Regions from separate parts of the Bradyrhizobium sp. RDI18 genome, predicted to be linked through region 3. Evidence: predicted binding sites of a transcription regulator. Region 3 holds the regulator's gene; each other region holds the start of a gene.
What was found. Region 3 encodes PhoB, which activates phosphate uptake and scavenging genes when phosphate is short. Its sites were predicted from a motif close to TGTCATNNANCTGTCAT; they were not measured.
Positions count from the first base shown of each region.

Region 1: the regulator PhoB is predicted to act here: its motif matches at 2,323-2,339, upstream of phnC (phosphonate ABC transporter ATP-binding protein).
Region 2: the regulator PhoB is predicted to act here: its motif matches at 5,766-5,782, upstream of ACFXS9_RS05190 (UDP-2,3-diacylglucosamine diphosphatase).

Region 1 is NZ_JBICRN010000006.1:387,715-394,815, forward strand. It holds gene phnE (phosphonate ABC transporter, permease protein PhnE) at 1-353, opposite strand, end outside; gene phnD (phosphonate ABC transporter substrate-binding protein) at 422-1,330, opposite strand; gene phnC (phosphonate ABC transporter ATP-binding protein) at 1,407-2,222, opposite strand; gene ACFXS9_RS02765 (chloramphenicol acetyltransferase) at 2,408-3,073, shown strand; gene ACFXS9_RS02770 (alpha-D-ribose 1-methylphosphonate 5-triphosphate diphosphatase) at 3,070-4,263, shown strand; gene ACFXS9_RS02775 (DUF1045 domain-containing protein) at 4,284-4,973, shown strand; gene ACFXS9_RS02780 (tripartite tricarboxylate transporter permease) at 4,986-6,485, opposite strand; gene ACFXS9_RS02785 (tripartite tricarboxylate transporter TctB family protein) at 6,513-6,962, opposite strand; gene ACFXS9_RS02790 (Bug family tripartite tricarboxylate transporter substrate binding protein) at 6,973-7,101, opposite strand, start outside.
Region 2 is NZ_JBICRN010000006.1:858,738-865,838, forward strand. It holds gene ACFXS9_RS05170 (AI-2E family transporter) at 1-919, opposite strand, end outside; gene ACFXS9_RS05175 (caspase family protein) at 1,092-2,468, shown strand; gene ACFXS9_RS05180 (threonine/serine dehydratase) at 2,832-3,821, opposite strand; gene ACFXS9_RS05185 (glycosyltransferase family 4 protein) at 3,875-4,933, opposite strand; gene ACFXS9_RS05190 (UDP-2,3-diacylglucosamine diphosphatase) at 4,930-5,742, opposite strand; gene thiD (bifunctional hydroxymethylpyrimidine kinase/phosphomethylpyrimidine kinase) at 6,014-6,814, opposite strand; gene ACFXS9_RS05200 (Lrp/AsnC family transcriptional regulator) at 6,947-7,101, shown strand, end outside.
Region 3 is NZ_JBICRN010000008.1:5,717,026-5,724,126, reverse strand. It holds gene argF (ornithine carbamoyltransferase) at 1-473, opposite strand, end outside; gene ACFXS9_RS36680 (aspartate aminotransferase family protein) at 473-1,681, opposite strand; gene ACFXS9_RS36675 (GcrA family cell cycle regulator) at 2,191-2,700, shown strand; gene phoB (phosphate regulon transcriptional regulator PhoB) at 2,898-3,602, opposite strand; gene phoU (phosphate signaling complex protein PhoU) at 3,613-4,329, opposite strand; gene pstB (phosphate ABC transporter ATP-binding protein PstB) at 4,434-5,255, opposite strand; gene pstA (phosphate ABC transporter permease PstA) at 5,252-6,097, opposite strand; gene pstC (phosphate ABC transporter permease subunit PstC) at 6,099-7,097, opposite strand.

The DNA of each region.
Region 1 (7,101 bases), on a different contig from region 3:
AGAGCGAATCCGCATATAGCTCCCGAAAGGGTTCCCATATACGCAATCAGCAGGGTATCTCCGAGAAGCAGCGTCCAGCGAGGCAAGCCCCAAAGCCATTCCGAGAGATCATTCCAGGCAGACGAGAACGAAAACGTGGGAGCTATGCTGGCGAAATAGGCCGGGAAGCGCCAGAAATTCTCGGCAAACTTCCAAAGATCGACGTCGCCCATCCAGCCGGCGGCAAGCGCCGCGGCGATCAGGACCGCCGAACCCAGCCATATACGCCGTCGCTTGGCGGCAACTGCAGCCGCATAGCGATCGGCCAGCTCGCGCAGCCTGGCTTCCGGGAATTCGGGGACTGCTGTTCGCATGGAATTTTCTGAAGAGACAATGGGCGGACCTCGCGATCCGCCCGAATCGTCTGGAAACGTCGTTCCGTTCAGGACTTCTGCTTGCGCAAGCTGTCGACAAATTTGGTCAGATCGATCACGGCCTCATAGGCCTTGTGGTCAACCTCGACGAAGGGCAGTTGCTTCCCTTCGTAAATCTTGTCGAAAGCGGCCTTGTCCTTCACTGCAATTTCCAGCACGGCCTTCTTGATCGCCGCCTTGAGGTCGGCAGGCAGGCTACCGAGATATGCCATCGGCGAATTCACAATCTGTTCGGATTTCAGGATGATCCTGAAATCGGCGGCCTTCGCCATGCCCTTGCGTTCCATCCGCAGCAGGTTCGATTCTTTTTCGTCATTCCACCAGTTGAACGCCGCATCGCAGGTGCCTTGGGCAAGCCCGATCACCGCGTTTTCATGGCTTCCCGAATAAACCACCTTGGAAAAGAACTTCTCCGGGTCGATGCCCATCTTGTCCATCGCGAAACGCGGCACGTTGTTGCCTGACGTTGAATTGGGGTCGACAAGGCAGAGATTCTTGCCTTTCAGGTCCTTGATGTCCTTGTAGCTCGAGTCGCTTTTGACATAGAGGACGGAGTAATAGCCCTTGGTGCCGTCGCCATTCACTTCGATCGCGAACGGCTCGACCTTGGCGCCGATGATGTACGCACGTGCATAAGACGCCGGACCGTACATCGCGATGTGGATGTTGCCGGCCCGCTGCCCTTCGATCACGGCGGCGTAGTCGTTGGCGATCCGCAGCGTCACCTTCGTGCCGAGCTCGCGGGACAGATACTCCGCCAAAGGCGTCCAACGGTTGGTCGTTCCCGATGCATTCTCATCGGGGACCTTTGCGAACACCAGTTCGGGATATTTCGCTTTCCAGTCCTGGGCTGATGCGGGGGAAGCTGAGAATACCAATCCCGCCGCAGCGGCGAGGATAATAAGACGATTGAACATGACGTCTCCTGTTTTTGCAGCAATTTAGCTTGCGGATTTCAAGTCCCGCGCAGCTCTTGATTTTTGGACGCAACACTCAGGCCGCGGCGACCGTACCGAGCGTGGGAACCGCCGATCCGACTGGCGCAAGCGCCGGCGTCGCATCCATCACCTCATTGGCCTCAAGATCGTAGAGCTCACGCGCGATGCGATCTGTCAGCGCCACCGGTGCGCCGTCGAACACTATCCGCCCCGACGCCATGCCGATCAGACGATCGCAGTAGCTTCGCGCCAGATCGAGCGAGTGCAGATTGCAGACTACGGTGATCCCGAAATGCTTGTTGATGCGCAGCAAGGCATCCATGACCACACGGGTGTTGCGAGGATCGAGCGAAGCAATTGGCTCGTCGGCAAGTATGATGTCGGGCTCCTGTACCAGCGCACGCGCAATCGCGACGCGCTGCTGCTGACCGCCGGAGAGCTGGTCGGCGCGTTGGGATGCAATAGACGCCATATCGAATTGTTCGAGCGCCGACATCGCTATTGCCTTGTCACGTTCGGGCCAAAGCTGAGCGAGGGAACGCCATGACGGTACCGCAGCCAGCCGCCCCATCAGCACATTGGTCAGGACATCGAGCCGGCCGACCAGATTGAACTGCTGGAAGATCATCGCCGAGCGCGCGCGCCATTGCCGCAGCTCCTTGCCGCGCAGCGCGGTCACGTCGACGCCTTCGAACAGGATGCGTCCCTCGGAAGGCTCGGCGAGACGGTTGATCATCCGCAGCAGCGTCGACTTGCCGGCGCCGGAGCGGCCGATCACGCCGACGAAGCTGCCCGGCTGAATCGAGAAAGACGCGTTATCCACCGCGGCCTTGGTGCCGAACCGACACGTCAAACCTTCAACCACCAGCATGCAATGCTCCAGAGTCCCGATCGTGGAGCATCGCTAGCGGCTCGATCTTACAGTTGTGTGACACGCACGCTGCGGTGCGGCGTTCGTCCACAGCAGCGGGCGTCATGTGTCCGTCATGATCCTGTCATCAAGCGCATCGAAGACGAGCGGGTGCCCCTTTTCCCGATTGTAGATGGACGTTACCGATGGCCGGCAAGATGCTTCCCACTGAACCATTGGTCGACCCCACCGCGTCAGTGCGCGACTGCCAGCTTGGCGCCTACACCGAGGTCGGCGCCCGGACCATTCTGCTCGAAGTCACGATGGCCGATTATTCCTACGTCGTGAACGACTCGCAGATCACCTATACGACGATCGGGAAATTCTGTTCGATCGCGGCGATGACGCGCATCAATCCGGGTAATCATCCGATGCACCGGGCCTCGCAGGCGCATTTCACCTACCGCGCCTCCAGCTACTTTTCGGGCGAGAGCGACGATGCCGAGTTTTTTGCATGGCGCCGCAAGCATCACGTCCATATCGGCCATGATGTCTGGATCGGCCACGGCGCGGTCATTCTGTCTGGCCGCTCGATCGGCACCGGCGCAGTGGTCGCCGCCGGCGCCATCGTGACCAAGGACGTCCCCGCCTATACGATCGTTGCGGGAAATCCGGCACGGCCGATCAAGCGGCGTTTTACGGAATCCATTGCCGGGCGGCTTGCGGAACTCGCGTGGTGGGATTGGGACCATGAGACGCTGCGCCGCGCCCTGCCCGATTTCCGCAAGCTCGATGTAGCGGGCTTTCTCGAAAAGTACGAAGCCGGCGCCGCAGCTAGTCGCCGTCCATTCAACCAGAGTGCCGCATCGTGACTGAACTGTTCATCGAAGGTGGCCGGACCCTGCTCGGCAACGAAATCGTCGAAACCTCATTGCGGATCGCTGGCCGCGAGATCGCAGCCGTAGGTGCGGACAGCAACTACAGCATCGGTGGCGTCAATGCCAACGGCCTCCTGGTATTGCCGGGCATTGTCGATCTGCATGGTGATGCCTTCGAGCGGCAGATGATGCCGCGCCCCGGGGTCGATTTCCCGATCGATGTGGCGCTTGTCGACAGCGACCGGCAGGCGATCAGCAACGGGATCACGACCGTCTATCATGCCACGACCTGGTCGTGGGAGCCCGGCCTGCGCAGCGCCGACAATGCCAGGCGCCTGCTGGAGGCGATCGAGCAGATGCGGCCGCAGCTCGCCGCCGACACCCGCTTCCATCTCCGGCACGAGACCTACAATCTCGACGCGGAAAGCGAAATCATCGGCTGGCTTTCGGAAGGACGCGTCGACCTGTTCGCCTTCAACGACCATATGGACTCGACGGTCGCCAGCCTCGCCAAGCCGCAAAAGCGCAGCCGAATGGTCGACCGCACGGGTCTCAGCAAGGAGGCGTTCGATCGCCTGGTGGAACGTGTGGTCTGCCGCGGCCACGACGTGCCGGCTTCGATCGCCCGGCTGGCGCAGACAGCGCGCGCGGCAAACGTCCGGATGCTCTCCCACGACGACGAGAGCCCGGCGATGCGGCAGGCCTTCCGCGCGCAGGGCGTTGCAATCGCCGAATTCCCGGTCAACGAGGAAACTGCACGCGATGCTGCCGAAGCCGGAGACTTCATCGTGTTCGGCGCGCCCAATGTCGTGCGCGGCGGCAGCCATACCGGCTGGACCAGGGCCTCCGACATGATCGCCAAGGGCCTCTGTTCGGTGCTTGCGTCGGACTATTATTATCCGGCGCCGCTATTGGCGGCATTCCGGCTTGTGGCCGACGCCGTTCTGCCGCTGGCCGCGGCATGGCAGTTGATCTCGGCGGCACCGGCGCGTGCCGCCGGCCTCGCCGATCGCGGCACGCTCGCCGCAGGACAGCGCGCCGACATCCTTCTCGTCGATGACACGGTGCCGCTGCGGCCGCGGGTCGTCGCAGTCATTGCCGCGGGGCGTGTCGTACATCTGACAGAGGCGAACCGTCTTGTCCGTTCGTCCGCAGCAACACGCAAGGCAGTTGCAGCCGCGTGAGGCGGCCGTATTCTGACGCAATGGCAAATTACCCCCGTTACGCAATCTATCACACCGCCAGGCCCGACAGCGCGCTCGACCGGTTCGGCGCTTCTCTGCTCGGCTACGATGCCCATCGCGGTGAAGACCTGTCCTTTCCGGACGGTCTCCCGTTGGACTGGCGCGAGCTGACGCGCAATCCGCGCAAATACGGCTTTCACGCCACGCTGAAGGCGCCGATAGCGCTGGCCGACGGCAAGGCCGAGGCGCAGCTTGCTGCGGCCTGCGAATTGTTCGCCGATCTGGCCCGGCCAGTGCCCGTGATCCAACCGGTCGTCGATTCGATCAGCGGCTTCATTGCGCTCATTCCCGGCGAACCGTCGGCAGATCTCGACCTGCTTGCCGCCCAGGCGACCATGGCATTCGATCCGTTCCGCGCTCCACTCAGCCCGGAAGATCGCGCGCGGCGAAGTCCGGCGGCGCTGACGCCACGGCAGCGCGACTATCTCGACCGCTGGGGCTACCCTTACGTCTTCGAGGAATTTCGCTTCCACATGACGCTGACGGGACGGCTTCCCGCCGAACGGCGCGAGCCGATTGTGGCAACGCTACGCAGCAGGTTTTCGACAACCGGCATCGGCCCGATCGCTATCGACGCCATCGCCTTGTGTCGTCAGGACAATGCGAATTCGCGGTTTCGGGTCATCGGCCGCTGGCAACTGCGCGACTGACGGCCACACCGCTCATTCCGCCAGCGCCTCTTTCCGCGTTCTCAGAATTGCCGGCGAAAGCATTGCCAGCAACAAGGCGGCGACGACTGCGAGGATGACCGCGCTGATCGGCCGCGACAGAAAGACGGTGAAATCGCCGTCAGCGATCAACATCGCGCGCCGGAAGTTCTCTTCCAATTGTGGACCGAGCACGAGGCCAAGTAGCAGCGGCGCCGGCTCGACGCCGATCTTGATGAAGAAATAGCCGATCAAGGCGCAGCCCATCATCAGCCAGACATTGAACAGGCTATTGGCGATCCCGTAGGTGCCGATGCAGCAGAACAGAACGATGGCGGGAAACAGCAGCCGATACGGAATTTTTAGCATCGAGACCCACAGGCCGATGAGCGGCAGGTTGATGATCAGCAGCATCAGGTTGCCGACCCACATGCTGGCGATGACGCCCCAGACGAGCTTGGGCTGCTCGGTCATGATCTGCGGGCCGGGCTGGATGCCCTGCATCATCAGCGCGCCGATCATCAGCGCCATCAGGGCGTTGGCTGGAATGCCGAGCGTCAAGAGCGGAATGAAGCTGGTCTGGGCGCCGGCATTGTTGGCGGCCTCCGGACCGGCAACGCCCTCGATGGCGCCCTTGCCGAAGCGTGAGGGATCGCGGGCGAGCTTCTTCTCCAGCGCGTAGGAGGAGAACGGCGGAAGCGCAGCGCCGCCGCCGGGCAACACCCCCAGCACAGAACCCAGCGCCGTGCCGCGCACCACGGCCGGAAAAGCCGCCCGCAAATCCGTCCAGCTCGGAATCAGGCTGCGGATCGACTGGCTGACGACACGGCGCTCGGCGGGTCTTTCCAGATTGGCGATGATTTCACCCAGCCCGAACAGGCCCATCGCGATCGGCACGAAATCAAGACCATCCGAGAGTGCGGGGATGCCGAAAGTCATGCGTGCGACGCCCGACGAGACATCGATCCCGACGAGGCCGAGCAACAACCCCAGCAGCACCATTGCCAGCGATTTGGCGACCGAACCATGCGCGAGCACGACTGCGGCAATCAGGCCGAGCACGAGGAGGCTGAAATATTCGACCGCGGTGAATTTAAGCGCCAGCACCGACAACGGCACGCTGAGTAGCGCGATCACGATCGTCGCCATCGTGCCGGCAAAGAACGAGGCAATCGCGGCAATGGCCAGCGCGGTTCCGGCCCTGCCCTGCTTGGCCATCTCGTGACCGTCGATACAGGTGACGACCGACGACGTCTCGCCCGGCACATTGACCAGGATGGCGGTGGTCGAGCCGCCATATTGCGCGCCGTAGAAGATGCCGGCCAGCATGATCATGGCGCTCGCAGGCGACAGGCCGAAGGTGAAGGGCAGCAGCAACGCCACCGTTGGAATCGGACCGATGCCGGGCAGCACGCCGATCGCGGTCCCGATGACCACGCCGATCAGGCAGAAAATCAAATTGTTGAGTTGAAGGGCCGTCGAAAGACCCATCAGCAGATTGTCAAACAGTTCCATATGCGTCTGCCTGCGAAGCGTGCCGCCCTAGCGGGGCCAGATCGGGATCGGCAAGCCCAGCAACTTGACGAACAGAAGAACGGCAGCGCCCGAAAGCACGACGGCAAACGCCACGGTCTCGACAAGCCGGGCTTCTCGGGTGGCGAAGCTGGCGAGAATTACGGCGGCGACGGAGGCGATCGCGAGGCCCAACCGCTCCGCCGTCAGCGCGAAAACGCCGACAGAAGCCAGGATCGCCAGCAGCGGCCGCAACTGAACGGACGAGATGCCGCGACCCGCGCGCCAGAGCCCACGCCCGGTAAAGAAGACGCCGAACACCATCAGCGCGAGTGCGACGACGCGCGGCATATAGCCCGGCCCCATATCGGCGGCGTGACCGACCGTCAGATTGCGCGTGGCGACGAGCGTACCCGTCGCCACCGCCACGAGGAACAGGCCAAACAGCAGGTCCTGCAGGTCGATCCGGGAACGCGTCATCGGCCCGCCCTTAGCTGCCCTTGATGCCGGCCTCGCGAATGATCGTGCCCCAGCGCGTCGTCGCGTCCTTGAGCCAGTTGCGGAATTCCTCCGGCGATTGGCCGCGCACCACGCCACCCTGCTCGGCGATCTTCTGCTG
Region 2 (7,101 bases), on a different contig from region 3:
AGGTCCCGAACAGGCCCCACAGGAACGTCCAGAAGAAGATCGCAAATAGCACCACCACCGGCGAGATCGACAACAGGCTGCCGGCCACCCGCGGCTCGATGTAGCTGCCGACCGCGAATTGAATGATGTTCAGGCACACGAACACGCCGAGCACCGCCGGCCAGGTCTCGAACTGCGTCATCGCCAACAGGGTTGGAAACAGTGTCGCAACGAACGGGCCGATGAACGGGATATAGTTCAGCACGAACGCGATCACGCCCCATTCGAACGCGAATGGCAGCCCGGTAATCCAGGCGAAGCCGCCGACCAGCAGGCCGGTGACCGCGCTCATCTGCGTCCGCACCAAAAGGTACTTTCGGAATTTCGCCGCGGTCGCTTCGCTGCCGTCGAGCAGCAGGCGTGCTGCAGTACGGTTATCCAGCCGTTCGATGTTTCGCCTGATGCTCTCGACTTCGAGAAGCCCCAGCATGACGTAAACCAGCGCAATCACCCAAAAGCTGAGCGTCGTGTTCACCCGTCCGGTGACATATTGCGTGGCGCGCAGCAGCCAGCTTACGTTGAAATGTTCAGCCCACAGGCCCGCAACCGAGACGCCGTGGCCGTCCAGCCAATTTACGGCCGCCGTATAAAGGGCCTGGTAGCGCCCCAGGTCGGCGAGCAGTGATTGCCCTACCCGACCAAATCCCCAGGCTGCGAGCGAGGCGAAGCCGAGGCAGACCGCCACGGTGGCGATGATGGTGATCGCCAGCGCGGCAAGTTTTGGCATCCAGGACTGCAACTGCTTCTGGATCGGCCACACAATCGCAATGATGAACAATGCCGCCGCAAGCGGCGCGAACACACTGCTCGCCTGAGCCAGCGCCGCCGTGACCAACACGGCCGCGATAACTCCTGCGGTGGTCTTTAGTCCGGCGCCCATTTCGGGTTCCTCCGACCGTGGAGCAACCCGAGATTGTCAGCGGCATCGTGCGGCGGCAAGCGTGGAAGTGCCGCGCGCTGCAACCGTGACCGCGGTCACGTACGACGGCCCGCACCCGGCTTAGCTTGCCAGCAGCAAATCTCGCAACGAGGTCTCGCCTGAGGAGGCAGCCATGTCCCGCTTTAAGTCACTGCTAATGGGTGCCGGCCTGCTGGCAGGCCTGTTCGGCTTCGCTGGTGCGGCGTTGGCCGAAGCCCCGAACGTCGACATCCGCAACGGCATGCAAACGCCGCCGGCCGACCAGCGCGTCGCGCTGGTGATCGGCAATTCGAATTACCAGATCGCGCCAAAGCTCGCCAATCCCGGCAACGACGCACAGTCGATGGCGCAGCTTTTGAACTCTGCCGGCTTCGAGGTCACCCAGGCCACCGACCTGACGCGCAGCGACATGGTCAAGGTCGTGCAAGACTTCTCCGCCAGGGTCGCCGAGCGCGGCCCCGGCACCGTCGCCATGATCTATTATGCCGGTCACGGCGTGCAGGTCGCAGGCGAGAACTATCTGCTTCCGGTCGATGCGAAGATCGCTTCGCCGTCCGATCTTGACGGCAATTCGGTCCGGCTGGTCGACGTGATGGGTACGCTGGAATCGATCCCGAGCCGGATGCGCATCGTGGTGCTCGATGCCTGCCGCAACAATCCGTTCCCCGAGATCAACGACGCCGGGCGCGGCTTGGCAATCGTCGATGCACCCCGAGGCTCGATCGTCGGCTACTCGACCGCGCCGGGCATGGAAGCGCAGGACGGCGACGGCAACCACAGCCCGTATACGTCAGCTTTCCTGAATGTCGCACGCGAGCCGAACCTGCCGATCGAGCAATTGTTCAAGCGCGTCCGGCTCGAAGTGAACAACACCACCTCCGGAAAGCAGACACCGTGGGAAAGTTCGTCGCTGACCTCCGACTTCTATTTCTTCGGCGATACCGCGGTCGCCGCAGGCCGCGCGCCGGATCGCCGCCCGACTATCCAGACCGCCTCGAATCTGCCGTCGCGTTCGGTGCGCCAGGCTTACGACTACGTGCTGTCGGAAGGCTCGCCCGAGTACTATGAGGAATTCATCCGCCTTTACCCGCACGATCCGCTGTGCGACCACATCCGTCTGCTGCTCGGCAATCTGCGGATGGCGACGGCGTGGCACAAAGCGGTGGTTGCCAACTCGCCGTTTGCCTACAAGACGTTCCATGACAATTATTCCAGCAGCCCCTACGCCAAGTCCGCGCTGAAGCTGCAGGTCGCACCGAAGGCCGTGCCCCTGATGCAGTTCACGCATCTGGCGAAGCAGTCTCCGACGTTCAAGCCGGGCAACATCGGCAATTCACCCATCCTCGGCATCTCCAAGCACAATCTTGGTGCCCAGGCCCACATGCCGGTGCCTTCCAAGATCATCACGCTGCCTCGCCAAGGGCACGGCAACGAAAAACCCGATCAATGGCATCAACAACGGCAACACGGGCAAGGTCACGACCCTGCCTGGCAAGCTCACTGGCAATAGTAATGGCATTGGCGGAAAGGCCACGACCCTGCCCGGCAAGATCAACCCGATCCCTGTCAATGCCAGCAACAGCAGCAGCAAGGTCGGCAAGGTCACGACCTTGCCGCCCAGGATTCATAACAATCCGATACGGGTCACCAAGCCCATCACGACCAAACCCATGATGACGAGGCCCATGATGACGACCGCGCCGCGTCGGTTCAGCGGCGGCATGGGCGGCGGAGGAGGTTTCAGCCAGCGCTTCGCCTCAAGCCCGTCCCGCAGCTCGTTCGGCGGCGGCTTCAGGCGCTGAACACGGAGCTCCGGACAGCAAAAAAGCGGGCAGAGCACATGCTCTGCCCGCTTTCGTTTAAGACGTGATGATCAGGCGACCAGTTTGGCGAACAGGTCCGCGTCGACGTTGCCACCGGAAAGCACGATGACGACGTTCTTTCCCCTGGCATCGATGCGGCCGGCCAACAGTGCGGCGAGGCCGACAGCCCCGCCGGGCTCGACCACCAGCTTCAATTCCCGGTAGGCATAGGCCACCGCCGCGCCGACTTCCTCGTCGGATGCGGTCACGCCGGCTGCGAGCAGCTTGCTGTTGATCGAGAAGGTGAGTTCGCCCGGCATCGCCGCCATCAGCGCATCGCAGATGGTGCGGCCGGCGGCGTGATGGGCCTCGCGATGGCCGGCGCGGAGCGACAGGCCGTGATCGTCATAGTCCTTGGGCTCGGCGACAATCACCTGCGCTTGCGGAAATTTTGCTTTCACGGCCGTCGCGACGCCGGCGATCAGCCCGCCGCCGGAGGCCGGCGCTACCACGATATCGGGCACGAGCCCGAGCGCTGTCATGTCCTCGGCGATTTCGCGGCCCGCAGTGCCCTGCCCTGCAATGACGAAGGGATCGTCATACGGCCGGACCAGCGTCGCACCGCGTTTGCTGGCGATGCCGTTGGCGATCGCTTCGCGGTCCTCCTTGTCGCGGTCGTAGAGCACCACCTCCGCGCCATAGCCCTTGGTGCGCTCGCGCTTGGTGATAGGCGAGTCCGCCGGCATCACGATGGTGGCCTGCATGTTGAGGATCTGCGCCGCCGCCGCCACGCCCTGGGCGTGGTTGCCGGAGGAGAATGCGACCACCCCGCCGCCGCGCTTGTCCTGCGGGATCGAGGCCAGCTTGTTGAAGGCGCCGCGGAACTTGAATGATCCGGTCCGCTGCAGCATTTCGGGCTTCAGAAAGACCTTGGTCCCGACGCGCTCGTTGAGAACGGGGAACGACAACAGCGGCGTCCGCACCGCGAACGGGCCAACTACGCGCGCCGCCGCATCGATATCTGCAGCACCGACCGGTGCCGTTGAGGCTTTTTCCGTCATGCGCACTTTGTATCGCGCAAGCGGACCGGCGGGCAATACAGATTCAGGTGATATCAGGCGGCGAAATGCGGGTCCTCCGCCACAAATTCGGCCAGCTCGCCTTCCGGCTGCAGGGGACCAAGATTGAGGGCATGATGGACAAAAGCCCGTGCCGAGGCCTGCCAGCTATGGGCGGCAGCAAATTCCACGCATTCTTTCCGCGAAATCTGCAGCGCCTCCAGGCAGGCCGCGCGCAAATCCTCGTTCAGCACGCCAACTGGCGCCGAGCCGATCACGTCGCGGGGACCGTTGACTGGATAAGCCGCAACCGGCAGGCCGCTCGCCAGCGCTTCCAGCAGCACCAAGCCAAACGTGTCGGTCTTGCTGGGAAAGACGAAAATATCGGCCGCCGCATAGATTTCGGCCAGTTCCTCGCCATGCCGCGCGCCGAGAAACACGGCGCCAGGATATTTGCGCTCCAGCGCCATCCGGGCCGGCCCATCGCCGACGACGAGCTTGGTGCCGGGCAGATCGAGATCGAGGAAGGCTTCGAGATTCTTCTCTACCGCGACACGGCCGACGCTGAGATATACCGGCGTCGGCAGGCAGAGATCGGCGCTGCGCGGATGGAACAGCGAGGTATCGACGCCGCGCGACCACAGCACCACGTTGCGAAAGCCACGCAGGCGCAGCTCAGCCGCCAGCGCCGGCGTCGCCGCCATCACTGCCCGGCTCGGCCGGTGGAAGGTACGTAGCGCCCACCAAACCCAGGCTTCCGGAATCGGCGAGCGCGCCGAGACATATTCCGGAAACCGGGTGTGAAAGCTCGTGGTGAACGGCAAGCCGCGCTTGCGGCAATAGCGCCGCACCAACAGCCCAATCGGCCCCTCGGTCGCGATATGTATGCTGTCAGGCCTTGCCGCTTCGATCAGTTGTGCGATCTTGCCGGGAAGCGGCAGAGCCAGCCGCAGGTCGGGATAGCTCGGCATCGCAAAGGTGCGAAACGATTGCGGCGTCAGAAAACTCACCTCGACGCCAAGCCCCGTGGCCGCCTCCGCCATCGCGGTCAGCGTCCGCACCACCCCGTTGACCTGGGGATGCCACGCATCGGTCGCGACGAGGATATGCGTCATGCGGCGCGCGCCGCGACGCGGGGAACGGGCGCCGCCCTTCGCTGCGGATCGGTCCAGGTGATGATCTCGAACCGGCCGTCTTCGTGCTCGGCGAGCGCGGTGCAGCTTTCCACCCAGTCGCCGCAATTCATGTAGTGGATGCCGTGCTCGTCGCGGATGGTGGCGTAGTGGATGTGGCCGCAGATCACGCCGTCGGCGCCGTGCCGCCGCGCCTCGCCGGCCAACGTCTGTTCAAACGCGCCGATGTAGTTGACGGCGTTCTTCACCTTCAGCTTCGCCCATTGCGATAGCGACCAATAGGGCACGCCGAACATGCGGCGGAAGAAGTTGACGAGGCGATTCATCTGAATGGCGAAGTCGTAGGCCTTGTCGCCGAGATGGGCGAGCCAGCGCGCGTTCTGCACCACGAGATCGAAGATGTCGCCGTGGATGATGAGATAGCGCTTGCCGTCGACGCCGGTGTGGATGGTGTTTTCCACCACGTCGATGCCGCCGAAATGCGTACCGTAGTAGTTGCGCAGGAACTCGTCGTGATTGCCCGGCACGTAGATGACTTTGGCGCCCTTGCGCGCCTTGCGCAGCATCTTCTGCACGAAGTCGTTATGCGATTGCGGCCAGTACCAGCTCGACTTCAGCGCCCAGCCATCGACGATATCACCGACGAGATAGATGGTGTCGGCGTCGTGGCTTTTGAGGAAGTCCAGCAAACGGTCGGCTTGCGAGCCGCGGGCTCCGAGATGGACGTCGGAGATGAACAAGGTACGAAAGCGCCGTTCGGGGCTCTCTTCGCTCAGGGAGTCACTGCCCATATCTGTGCACCTACCAGATTTCTGTGACAGGGCGATGACTGTTCACGCGACCTATAGCCCCACGAGAATCAATGCTGCGCCCTTGCTCTCGCGGATAGCAGCGCGATGCGACAGGCAAGCGACATGGCCTCCGCAACATCTTCTCGTCGTCCCTGCGAACGCAGGGACCCATAACCACCGATGCTTATTGTTGGAGAAGATAACGAGCCGATTGCTTCAATTGACAAGCCGCGGCGTATGGGTTCGTGCGTTCGCAGGGACGACAGGTCAGCTAATAAAACTTGTGAAAATGATGCACGGGCCCGTGACCATGCCCGACGCTGAACCGGTCTGCCGCGGCAATCGCAGCACTGATCCACGCCTTGGCGCTACGTACGGCTGTTTCCATTTCCCCGCCCTTAGCGAGCTCCGCTGCAATCGCCGAGGACAATGAGCAGCCGGTGCCATGGGTATTTTTCGTCGCAATGCGCGGCGCGGCCAGCGCGATGGTGCCGCTCGTGCCGATCAGATAGTCAACGCATTCGGCGCCTTCCCCGTGGCCGCCCTTGATCAGCACCGCCTTGCAGCCCATGGCCAGCAATCGTCTGCCCTGGCTTTCGACGGCGGCCTCACCCGCAGCCACCGGTTCGTCGAGCAGCGCGGCGGCCTCAGGCAAATTGGGCGTAATGACCGAAGCAAGCGGAATGAGTCTTGTCCGCAGCGCATCGACCGCTTCTGCAGCCAGCAGCCGATCGCCGGAGGTTGCGACCATCACGGGATCGAGCACGACATGCTGCGGCGACCAGCGCTTGAGACCGGCGACGATGGCGTCGATAACCGATGGCTGCGCCACCATGCCGATCTTGACCGCTCCGACGTCGAGATCGGAAAACACTGCATCGATCTGCGCGGTCACGAACTCCGCCGGCACCTGATGGATGCCGCTGACGCCTTCGGTATTCTGTGCTGTCAGCGCCGTGATGACGGAGGCGCCGTAGACGCCGAGCGCGGCAAACGTCTTCAGGTCGGCCTGGATACCGGCGCCGCCAGAGGAATCGGAGCCGGCGATGGTCAGCGCGATCGGCGCCGTCATCGCAAACCTCGTGCAAGTCGTCGGTTGAAGGCCATGGAATGTCCTATCGCGCCGTGGCATGGGCAGCAAGCCGGCTTGCCATTATCAGCGGTTTTTGGCCTATTGGGACCAACCAATTCGGAGACGACTGCGATGGTTCCCTTCTTCGTCCAGTTCAAATGCAAACTCGGCCAATCCTATGCCGTCGCCAATGCGCTCGCGGAGGCCGAGATCGCCTCGGAGATCTATTCCACTGCCGGCGATTACGATCTGCTGGTCAAGTTCTACGTCGACAAGGACACCGACAT
Region 3 (7,101 bases):
GCCACGGTCCTGCCCTCGATCGGCCCGCGATGCTCCTCGAAGGTCATCAGGTCGGCCATCACCTGGCAGGGATGCGAGCGCCGTGTCAGGCCGTTGATCACGGGCACGGTGGCGTGCGCGGCTAATTCCAGGAGCGCGTCGTGGTTAAGGATGCGGATCATGATCGCATCGACATAGCGCGACAGCACGCGCGCGGTGTCGGCGATGGTTTCGCCGCGGCCGAGCTGCATCTCGGCACCGGTCAGCATGATGGATTCGCCGCCGAGCTGGCGCATGCCGACGTCGAACGACACCCGGGTGCGGGTCGAGGGGCGTTCGAAGATCATCGCCAGCGTCTTGCCTTCGAGCGGCTTCTTGCCCTTCTCATGCGCTTTCAGCTTCGCCTTCATGGTGGCGCTCAAGGCCAGCATGCTGCGCAATTCGTCTAACGGCAGCTCGTTGATGTCGAGGAAGTGACGGACGGACTTGCTCATCATCCCGCCGCCTTCTTCAACTGGCCAGCGGACAGCGCGACACAGGCGCGCTCCAACCTTTGCACGGATTCCTCGATCTCGGCCTCGGTGACGATCAGCGGCGCCAGGAACCGCACCACATTGTCGCCGGCGCCGACGGTAAGCAATTTCTCGTCGCGCAATGCGTTGACGAGATCGCCCGACGGCACCACAGCCTTGACGCCGACCAAAAGCCCCTCGCCGCGCACTTCCGACAGCACGGCGGGATAGCGGTCGACGACGGAGGCCAGTTTCTGTTTCAACAGCAGCGACATCTTCTGCACGTGATCGAAGAAGCCGGGCTTCAGCATCACGTCGAGCAAGGCATTGGCGGCTGCGATCGCCAGCGGATTGCCGCCGAAGGTCGAGCCGTGCGAGCCCGGCGTCATGCCGCTTGCGGCTTCCGCCGTCGCCAGCACCGCGCCGATCGGGAAACCGCCGCCCAACGCTTTGGCCAGCGACATCACATCCGGTGTCACGCCGACGCGCTTATAGGCAAAGAGATCGCCGGTGCGGCCCATGCCGGTCTGCACCTCGTCGAACGCGAGCAACAGGCCCTTCTCGTCGCAGAGCTGGCGCAGTGCCTTGAAGAAAGACTGCGGCGCGGAGCGCACGCCGCCCTCGCCCTGCACCGGCTCGATCAGGATGCCCGCGGTCTGCGGGCCGATCGCTTTCTTGACCGCTTCGAGATCGCCATGCGGCACCTGGTCGAAACCGTCCATCGGCGGCCCAAAGCCTTCGAGATATTTGGCGGAGCCGGTTGCTGCGAGCGTGCCCAGGGTGCGGCCATGGAAGGCGCCCTCGAAGGTGACGAGACGATAGCGCTCGGGATGGCCCTTGGAGAATTGATAGCGGCGCACGACCTTGATCACGCCTTCCATCGCCTCCGCGCCGGAATTGCAGAAGAACACGAGGTCGGCAAAGCTCTGCTCGCAGAGCCGCGCGGCGAGCTTCTCGCCATCGGGCGACTTGAACAGGTTCGACATGTGCCAGAGTTTCGTCGACTGCTCCTGCAGCGCCGCGATCAGGTGCGGATGGCAGTGACCGAGCGCATTCACCGCGACGCCCGAGGTGAAGTCCAAATAGCGCTCGCCATTGGTGGCGGTCAGCCAGCAGCCCTCGCCGCGTTCAGATCCGAGATCGACCCTGGCGAAGACGGGGAGCAGATGCGACGTGGCGCTATTGGTCATGGCAATCACTGAGGTTTGAGACCGGCCTTTAAGACCTGCCTTTGAGACCTGCCGCGAGCGTGCATTGGCGCGAACGCGGCAACAGCCGGTCTTGCGAAAACGAAACGTGCCGCCTCTTAAGGGCGGCACGTGAGAGGCATTCTATGTGGGCGTGGGGCGCTGTCAACACGCCACGGAGCCGCCTTTCCTGCAGTGCAAGGTGCTAAAATCCGTAAGATTGCGGTGTGGTGGAAAACACGCAGTGAAATGCCTAGATGTCAGAACATGTGGACGTTCGGGCCCGGACTCTTGCGCCCGAGTCACGCCATATTGTAGCCTTTGGGCTGTCGGGTACGACATCTCGTGCGGCAGTTCTGATCCCTTAGAGTCCTTTTTGTGCAGGCGTAAACGTTCGGCGCGGTTAGCGCGTCCGGCGAGGGCTAAGGGATTCTGACCGCAGGGATTTTTGAGACGAATGACTCGCCAGCGCTGCCCCCGATTGGCCGGCGCGATGCGAAGGGAAGAGTACGATGACGGTTTTGACCTGGTCCGACGATCGCGTCGAACAGCTTAAGAAGCTCTGGGAAGCCGGACTGTCGGCGAGCCAGATCGCCGCGGAACTTGGAAATGTGACGCGAAACGCCGTGATCGGCAAAGTGCACCGGCTGGGCCTTTCCGGCCGTGCCAAGAGCCCCTCCTCGGCCGCCCCGCGGCAGCGCAAGGCACGCCCCGCCCAGCCGATGATGCGGGTGTCGCGCCCGGTCTCGCGCGGCAACACCGCGCTGGCACACGCCTTCGAAGTCGAGATGGAGCCGGATCCGATCGCCTTCGACAACGTCGTGCCGATGAGCCAGCGGCTGTCGCTGCTCGAACTGAACGAGGCCACCTGCCACTGGCCGGTCGGCGATCCCTCGAGCCCGGAATTCTTCTTCTGCGGCGGCAAGGCGCTCACGGGCCTGCCCTATTGCGCCCACCACTCGCGCATCGCCTACCAGCCCGCCGCCGATCGGCGGAGGCAGCAGCCGAAGCAAACCAGGTAAGGGCGCGCGCCGTTATCTCAACGATGTCGTCCCTGCGAACGCAGGGACCCATAATCACAGTTGTCTGTGGTTATGCTTCGCTGGAGCTCCAGCGCATTTCAACAATCTAGATTTGTGGTTATGAATCCCCGCGCCCCGTGCGCAATTGCGCACTAGGCGGGGACGACGGTTGAACTCGTGGCGACGACAGTAGAGCGCTACGGCTCCACCTTCGCAAACCGGTCGTCCAGCGCGTAACCTGCGCCGCGGACGGTGCGGATCGGATCCTGCTCGCGGCCGGGGTTGAGCAGTTTGCGTAGGCGGCCGATGTGGACGTCGACGGTGCGCTCATCGATATAGATGTCGCGGCCCCAGACGCTGTCGAGCAACTGCTCGCGGCTGAAGACGCGGCCGGGATGCTCGAGGAAAAATTCCAGCAGGCGATACTCGGTCGGGCCGAGATCGATCTGGCGGCCCGAACGCGCGACGCGGCGTTTTTCGCGATCGAGTTCAATGTCGCCATAGGTCAGCACGGTGGCGAGCCGCTCGGGGCTTGCCCGCCGCAACAGGCCCTTTACCCGCGCCAGCAGTTCCGGAACCGAGAACGGCTTGACGATGTAATCGTCGGCGCCGGTCGCCAGCCCCCGCACGCGCTCGCTCTCCTCGCCGCGCGCGGTCAGCATGATGATCGGCAATTGCTTGGTCTCGGGGCGAGCCCTCAAGCGGCGGCACAGCTCGATGCCGGAGAGCCCCGGCAGCATCCAGTCGAGCACGACGAGATCGGGCACGCGCTCCTTCAGCCGCGTGTCGGCGTCGTCGCCGCGGGCGACAGTTTCGACCTCATAACCTTCAGCGTCGAGGTTGTAGCGCAACAGCGTGGTCAGCGCTTCCTCATCCTCGACCACCATTATGCGCGCGCTCATCCTGCTTCCCTCAAGTGTTAGGTACGGTCGTGGCAAAATTCGTCATGTCGCCCTTCGGGCGCTTGTCGAGCATCTGCTGACCCTCGATCATGTAGAACACGGTTTCGGCGATGTTGGTGGCGTGGTCGCCGATCCGCTCGATGTTCTTGGCGCAGAACATCAGGTGGATGCAGAACGAGATGTTGCGCGGATCCTCCATCATGTAGGTGAGGAGTTCGCGGAACAGCGAGGTGCAGATGGCGTCGACTTCCTCGTCGCCCTTCCACACCGCCATCGCCGCCGGCAGGTCGTGCGCGGCATAGGCGTCCAGCACCGACTTGACCTGCGACTGCACCAGATCCGTCATGTGCTCGAGGCCGCGCATCAGTTTCAGCGGCTGGAAATCGTTCTCCAGCGCCGCGACGCGCTTGCCCATGTTCTTGGCGAGGTCGCCGATTCGCTCCAGATCGGTGGCAACCCGCATCGAGCCGACGATCTCGCGCAGATCGATCGCCATCGGCTGGCGGCGGGCGATGGTCAGCACCGCGCGCTCCTCGATCAGATGCTGCAGGCGGTCGATCTCGACGTCGGTGGCGACGACGTGCTTGCCGAGCGCGACGTCGCGGCGGACCAGCGCGTCGACGGATTCGGTGATCATGCGCTCAGCAAGGCCGCCCATCTCGGCGACCAGACGCGTCAATTCCTGGAGGTCGCTGTCAAACGCCTTGGCGGTGTGTTCGGAAGCCATCTTCTATCTCCTCAAATCATGAGCCGATCGGACGGATCATGATTTCGTTTTCTTGTTGAGCATGATCTGTTCGAAAAAACGGTCCCCACTTTTCCGGATCATGCTCAGCCGAACCGGCCGGTGATGTAGTCCTGGGTACGTCGATCGCGCGGCGAGGTGAAAATCTTGTTGGTGTCGTCGAATTCGACCAGCTCGCCGAGATACATGAAGGCGGTCTTGTCCGAGACGCGCGCCGCCTGCTGCATGTTATGGGTGACGATGGCGATGGTGTAATCCTCCGCCAGTTCCTGGATCAGTTCCTCGATCTTGGCGGTCGAGATCGGATCCAGCGCCGAGCACGGTTCGTCGAACAGGATCACTTCGGGCCGCACCGCCACCGTGCGCGCGATGCAGAGCCGCTGCTGCTGACCGCCGGACAGCGAAAGGCCACTGGCGTTCAACTTGTCCTTGACCTCGTTCCACAGCGCGCCGCCGCGCAGCGCCTTCTCGACCCGGCCGTCCATCTCCGACTTGGAGATCTTCTCGTAGAGGCGGATGCCGAAGGCAATGTTCTCGTAGATCGTCATCGGGAACGGCGTCGGCTTCTGGAACACCATGCCGACGCGGGCCCGCAGCAGATTGAGATCGAGCCTGGGGTCGAGGACGTTGGTCTGGTCGAGCAAGAGCTGACCGGTGGCGCGCTGACCCGGATAGAGATCGTACATCCGGTTGAATATCCGCAGCAACGTGGATTTGCCGCAGCCGGACGGGCCGATAAAGGCGGTGACGCGATGGGTGCCGAGCGTCAGGTTGATGTCCTTCAGCGCATGGTGCTCGCCATAGTAGAAGTTCAGGCCGCGCGCGGTCACCTTCGGCGCGGCCTCGGGCAGCGCCGCCTGCGGAACGGGCCCGCTTGCGTTACTCACGGATACGGAGATGTCGGTCATTTGGATGTCCTCTCGGCGCCAAGAATGCGCGCGCCAATATTCAGCGCCAACACGGTGAGCGTGATCAGAAGCGCCCCGCTCCAGGCAAGCTGCTTCCAGTAGACATAGGGGCTCTGGACGAAGTTGTTGATGGTGACCGGCAGGTTCGCCATCGTCTTGGTCAGGTCCAGGCTGAAGAACTGGTTGGACAGCGCGGTGAACAATAGTGGCGCGGTTTCACCGGCGACGCGGGCGGTGGCCAGTAGAACGCCGGTGATCAGGCCGGCGCGCGCGGCGCGGTAGGCGATCCGCCGGATCACCAGCGAGCGCGGCATGCCGAGCGCGGAGGCCGCCTCACGCAAGGGATTGGGCACCAGTCCCAGCATGTCCTCGGTGGTGCGCACCACCACGGGGATCACGATCACGGCCAGCGCGAGGCAGCCGGCAAAGGCCGAGAAGCCACCCATCGGCACCACGATGGCGCCGTAGATGAACAGGCCGATGATGATCGACGGCGCGCTCAAGAGGATGTCGTTGATGAAGCGGATCACCGAGGTGAGCTTGTCGTGCTTGCCGTATTCGGCGAGATAGGTTCCCGCGAACAGACCGAGCGGCGCGCCGATGCCGACCCCGATCACGGTCATCATGATCGAGCCGATGATGGCGTTCCGAAGCCCGCCATCGGTCGAACCCGGCGGCGGCGTATCCTGCGTGAAGACCGCGAGATTGAGGCCGGCAAGACCGTTGTAGAACAGCGTGAACAGGATCAGCGCGAGCCAGGTGACGCCGAACAGCGCGGCGGCGAGGCACAGGAACTTGACGATGATATTGTTGCGGCGGCGGGACGCGTAGATCGGGTTCATGTCAGTTCCCCGCCTTCTTTTCCAGCCGCAACAGCATCAGCCGCGCCGCCGCGAGCACGCAGAACGTCAACACGAACAGGAGCAGGCCGAGCAGGATCAGGCCGGACTGGTGCAACCCGTCGCTCTCGGCGAATTCGGAGGCGATCGCGGCCGAGATCGTGGTGCCGGGCGCGAAGATCGAGGACTGTATCTTGAATGAATTGCCGATGATGAAGGTGACCGCCATGGTCTCGCCGAGCGCGCGGCCGAGCGCCAGCATGATGCCGCCGATCACGCCGACGCGCGTATAGGGGACGACAACATTGCGGACGACTTCCCAGGTGGTGCAGCCGACGCCGTAAGCCGCCTCTTTCAAGACCGGCGGCACCGTCTTGAAGACGTCGACCGAGATCGCGGTGATGAAGGGAAGCACCATAATCGCCAGGATCAGCGACGCATTGAACAGGCTGAGATAGGAAGGGGGACCTGCGAAGATCGTGCCCAGCACCGGGACGCCCTCGAAGACGCTGATCATGAAGGGCTGGAAGGTATTGGCCAGGAACGGGCCCAGCACGAAGAAGCCCCACATGCCGTAGATGATCGAGGGAATGCCGGCGAGCAGCTCGACCGCAAGCCCGATCGGACGGCGCAGCCAGATCGGGCAGATTTCGGTCAGGAACACTGCAATCCCGAGGCCGACGGGGATCGCGATCATCATCGCGATCACGGAGGTGATCAGCGTGCCGTAGACCGGGCCCAGCGCCCCCAATACCGGCGGGTCCGCCGACGGCGCCCAGCGCTGCGTCCACAGGAACGCCGCGCCATATTCCCGGATCGCCGGCCAGGCGCCGATGATCAGCGAAACGATGATGCCGCCGAGGATGAGGAGCACCGAGATCGCGCAGGCGCGCGTGATCCAGTAGAAGGCGACATCGCCAAGCTTGAAAGCGCTAAGGGCCCGGGCGCGATCATAGGGTCCGGCAGCTTCCATAACATCGCTTTCAACCGCCATTTCTGCCACGCTG